2 regions of the Aurantiacibacter spongiae genome follow, and region 2 is predicted to be linked to the other one. Evidence: predicted binding sites of a transcription regulator. Region 2 holds the regulator's gene; the other holds the start of a gene.

Region 1 (2,468 bases), 1.6 Mb from region 2:
ATAAGGCAGGAAGGCTCCCACAGAAACTATCAGCGCGTCTCCCGCGAGGACATCCCCAAGCCAAAGCTGAACTTCCGGCGAAGCGAGCAGCAGTTTTGGGGACGAGGAATACCCACGCGAGCCGTAGTTGAGGGCTTCGATTTCACGATAGACAATCCGACAAATCGCATCCTGAAGGCAGCCCTGCGCCGCGCCATTCCCTTGGCAAGTGGCCAACGATCACTTGCTAATGAGTTGACGGTTTTCGCTGAAACGATCCGCACATACGGATTGGTTTCCGACGCGCCTAGGAGCACTATTGAACGCTCGTTTGCCGATGCGCTCGCCGAATTGCCGAGGTTCAAACCGCACCATAGCAGGGCAATTTGGATCGCTCGCGAACTGATAAATAGGTCGAGCGTGGTACTGGATTTCGCTGATCGAAGGCTGTCTTTGCCCTCCTATTTGATCAATCTGGACCGCGTTTTTGAGTCCTATATTCGCAACGTGCTGCGGAGCCAGCTGAATGCACTCGGTGCACAGATTCTTGTCCAGGATGGAAATCTCAAGGGGTTCACCAAACCACTGTTGAACGACAGCGATAGGTTCGTGGTGATGCCTGACATTCTGATATTTGCGGACGATCAGGTGGCACCAAGACTGGTTGCTGACGTGAAATACAAGACCCGACCCAAGGAAGAAGACCGCTATCAAATCATAACTCATTCTCTGAGCTATCACTGCCGCAAAGCGATGCTAATTTATCCCAAACGCCGGGGTGGCCCGTCGGGTCTAATCCGCCTTGGAGAGGTCGGGCCACCGTCGTTCCCCATTGAGCTATTCGAGTATCATTTCGAACTCGACGGGGTGTTGGAGAACAACGAAGATCAGCTTACTCATGCTGCAACTCGGCTTCTTAGCGATGACCTAGCCGCACCACCACTCATCCTTGCTGACGGCCAACCGATTGCAGTCTAAGGCCAGTCGGTACCCCAAGACTTCGACTGCTCCGATTCCAGAAACTGCCTGCAATATGAGAGTTGCTCTCGGTCCAAGAATGAGCCTCAAAATCTAGCGTATTGATCATTCGCTCTGTAAATTTGGGACCACACGCGCACATTGGGACCTGACCGCACACCGGGCGGAGCATTCGACCATCATTTTCGTATTCCTACGTGCTCGGCCAGGTAGCGCTCCAACTTTTCTACGGTTCGGCGGCGCGGCCTGCGACCAGCCCTCAGATCAAGCACAAAGCGCGGATCGCCAACGGCCCGACGACCAAACCGAGTCGCCGACATGTGCGATTCTTTCAAATGACGCTCAATTCGATCCAGCAATTTCATGGCCTTCCTCGACTCACTCCGCCCTTGTGTTCCTGTTTTGTTCTTAGTAGGAAGGTTCCATCGAGTCTAGGAGATTTCCTTCTCTCCCGAGACCGTCAGAAGGAACGACACGATGGAACATGTCAGAGAGGAGCTTGATCGCCTGATCCAGCAGCGACGGCTCGGATATTCCTCGATCTCGCGGATGATCGGACGAAACTCGTCCTACATTCAGCAGTTCATCAAGCGCGGCTCGCCGCGAAAGCTGGACGATGACGACCGGCGCACGCTTGCCAGCTTCTTCGGGGTCGACGAGCAAGTGCTTGGCGGACCGCCTGCACCCATGCGTGACGGGTTGATCGAAATACCCGTGCTCAATGTCGATGCATCGGCGGGCTTTGGAGCGATTGCCGAAAGCGAGACCGCCCATACCCGGTTCGGTTTCGACGAACGCTGGCTTAGCCGGTTGACCCGGGCAAAGAGCGCCAGTCTCTCTATCATCCACGTCCTGGGCGACTCCATGGAGCCGACACTCAGCGATGGCGATGAAGTGCTGGTCGATGCGTCGGACCAGGGTTCGCGGCTACGCGACGGCATCTACGTCCTGCGCGCCGACGATGCGCTGGTGGTCAAACGTGTGACGCTCAAGCCCGGTGGCCGCAAGATCACCATCAGCAGCGATAATTCGGCCTACCCCAGCTGGGACGATGTCGACCGGTCCGAAATTCAGGTGGTCGGGCGTGTCATCTGGTTCGGACGCGCGGTTTAGGAGCTCCCCTTGGCTTAGATCCCGATTTCGAAAGGCTTGACCCTTTCCTTGGTGAGTTCGGGCTTGTCACTTGCAGGCGAAGCGCTGGCGACATCCTTGTCTTGCGAAAGACCCTTGGCAGCTGCCGCCTTGAGCCTTTGCGTTACTTCAAGAGCCGAAGCTTTCTCGCCGCTGTTGGACTTGATGGCCCGGCCGAGTTTCTCGGCATTGTCTACAATCAGCGTAAGGCCGTCGCGAAGCCGGGTGACCGTAACCAGGAAGGTCTGCCGATTGGCGAGATTGCGTTCGCGGCTGTCCATTACCGCGATCCCGCGATCCGAGGTCAGTCCCTGCGCCATATGCGCATTGAGGGCATAGGCGAGGTCCATGCGTTTGAGCATGGGGTCGCCGCGGCTCAG
Region 2 (2,468 bases):
AGCAATGGCGTGATGCTGGCAGCGATGGCGGCGCCCTTCGCCGCCTCGGTGAAACGGATCGGACCGGTGGCCGACACGATGGAAGCGCTGGCGGACGCGCTCGATCAGGCGGGAGACGCGGACGTCGTCGTGACGAGCGGCGGAGCATCCATTGGCGATCATGATCTCGTGCGACCTTCGCTCGACGCCTGGGGCGCCCGCCTGGACTTCTGGCGCATCGCCATGAAACCGGGCAAACCCCTCCTTGTCGCACGGCGGGGCAACCAGCTCGTGCTGGGACTTCCCGGCAATCCCGTCTCAAGTTTCGTAACCGCGTGGATGTTCCTGCTACCCGTGCTCCGCCGTCTGGCCGGCGCTGCAGCGCCGCTTCCCGAGATGTTCGATCTTCCACTGGCCGAAGATATGCCGGCTGCGGAGACAAGGACCGAATTCGTCCGCGGCTCGCTGACCCGGACAGGCGTCGCCCCACTCGGTCAACAGGACAGCAGCGCCCTGGGCGCCCTGGCCCGCGCCGATGTGCTGATCCGCCGCGACGCGAACGCCCCCGAGGCCCGCGCGGGAGAGATGGTCGGAACTTATTGGCTCCAAACTGGCGGAATTGCTTGACGTGGCACGATCTGTTTCATAATTGTTCCGTATTCGTTCCGAACCGGAACACTTGACGGAGTGACGCCATGTTGACTGCGAAGCAGCACGAACTTCTGCTCTTCATCAACCGACGGCTGGAGGCATCGGGTATCTCCCCCAGTTTCGAGGAAATGAAGGAAGCGCTCGATCTCAAGAGCAAGTCGGGCGTGCACCGGCTCATTTCCGCTCTGGAGGAACGGGGTTTCATCCGTCGCCTGCCCAACAGGGCCCGCGCGCTCGAAGTCGTGAAGATGCCTGAGAATTCCGCCGGCAGGGCGGTTGCCGGCGATCCGGTGGCGAAGGCGACAAGGCCTCCTGCCCGGCAACCCGACGCGGCAAACGACGTGGTCGAGATCCCCCTGCACGGGCGCATCGCTGCGGGCGTACCGATCGAGGCGCTCGAAGATCATCAGGTATTGCCGGTCCCGGCCGCGTTGCTTGGCGCAGGAGAGCATTACGCGCTCGAGGTGTCCGGAGATTCGATGGTCGAAGCCGGCATCTTTGACGGCGATTATGCGCTGGTGAAGAAGGCCGATACCGCGCGGGACGGCGATATCGTGGTCGCTTTGGTGCGCGGAGAGGAAGCGACGCTCAAATACCTCTATCATGATGGCGGCCACATTCGTCTGGACCCGGCCAACTCGGCCTACGATGCCCAGGTCTACGCCGATGCCGAAGTGCAGGTCCAGGGCAAGCTTGCCGGGCTTCTCAGGCGTTACCACTAGGTCGTGCGGGCCTTCGGGGCTGTGTCTTGTTGCAAAGCGGCCCCGGGGCGGCTTTTCTCACCGATAGCCGCGCCACCATCCGTGATGGCCCTGCCGCTGCGCAACGGTAGCGATCTCCTGCTGCGTCAGGTTTATCGCCAGTCCGCCCGTTTCGGCGAGCATTCGCCCGTCCGCTCTCAACCAGCGGGGAGCACACGATCGCGGCAGCCACCGGTCTGACACGACGATGTCCGCCCGTTCGCACGCGGCAGCGAGCGCGCGCTCGCCCACGATGTCGCGGCTACGGCTCATGAGAACATGCCAGTCCCGTCCTGCTCGCTGGAGAGTAACGACGCAGAAGTCCGGGCTGCATGTTGCGCCGGGCCATTCGGCCAAAGTGACAGCCTCGCCGGTCGTTCCGGCGAGTTCCATCAAGTTGTCGCGGGTAAAGTCGCTGCGCGTATCTCGCAAGACGAGCAGCCTGTCGTCCTCTCCGGTAATGGCAACGTGCCGCCCGTCGCCGGAAACCAGCAGGTCGGGAACCGGCGTCAGCAGAACCAGCACGGTGCCGAGCATGGCCGGCAAGAACCCGAGCAACCGCATCCTGCCCCGCCAGAGAGCGAGCCATAAGCCTCCGCACACGAAGAGCATGACAGTTGCGAGATCCATCTGCGGTATCAGCTTCACCGCTCCGGGCTGTGACGAGGTGAAATGTGCGATACCAAGCAAAAGCTCCAGCGATTTGCCCTCGAGCCACCAGACCGGGGCCCCCAGGCCGACAACGTCCAAGGCAAGCGCGGTAGCGATCAGGGGCATGGAAACGAACGTGACAAGGGGGATGGCAACGACGTTCGCGAACGCGCCGTAGACCCCGGCCCTGTGGAAGTGAAACAACACGATCGGCATCAGCGCCAGCTCGATGATCAGGCCTGTCACCAGCAGCATCGCGGAACGGCGCCCGGCGCGAACCAGCCAGGATTCCTCGCGCGGGGCGAGGAAGTTGCGCACCGGTGCCGCATTGTGCAGGGCGACGATGGCAATCACCGCGCTGAAACTCATCTGAAAGCTAGGCCCGACAAGGCTTTCGGGCCATAGCAGGAGAACCACCGCGGCGGCGACCGCGACCATTCGTAGCGA

What was found. Region 2 encodes LexA, which represses DNA repair genes until DNA is damaged. Its sites were predicted from a motif close to GTTCCNCNCTTGTTCT; they were not measured.
Region 1: EG799_RS08685 (S24 family peptidase) is a predicted target of LexA. The motif match lies at 1,351-1,366, and genes of this name have one in related genera.

What each region holds. Positions count from the first base shown of each region.
Region 1 is NZ_RPFZ01000001.1:1,780,881-1,783,348, reverse strand. It holds gene EG799_RS08695 (5-methylcytosine restriction system specificity protein McrC) at 1-957, shown strand, start outside; gene EG799_RS08690 (hypothetical protein) at 1,137-1,322, opposite strand; gene EG799_RS08685 (S24 family peptidase) at 1,435-2,070, shown strand; gene mobF (MobF family relaxase) at 2,085-2,468, opposite strand, start outside.
Region 2 is NZ_RPFZ01000001.1:194,118-196,585, forward strand. It holds gene EG799_RS00965 (molybdopterin molybdotransferase MoeA) at 1-606, shown strand, start outside; gene lexA (transcriptional repressor LexA) at 675-1,352, shown strand; gene EG799_RS00975 (ComEC/Rec2 family competence protein) at 1,410-2,468, opposite strand, start outside.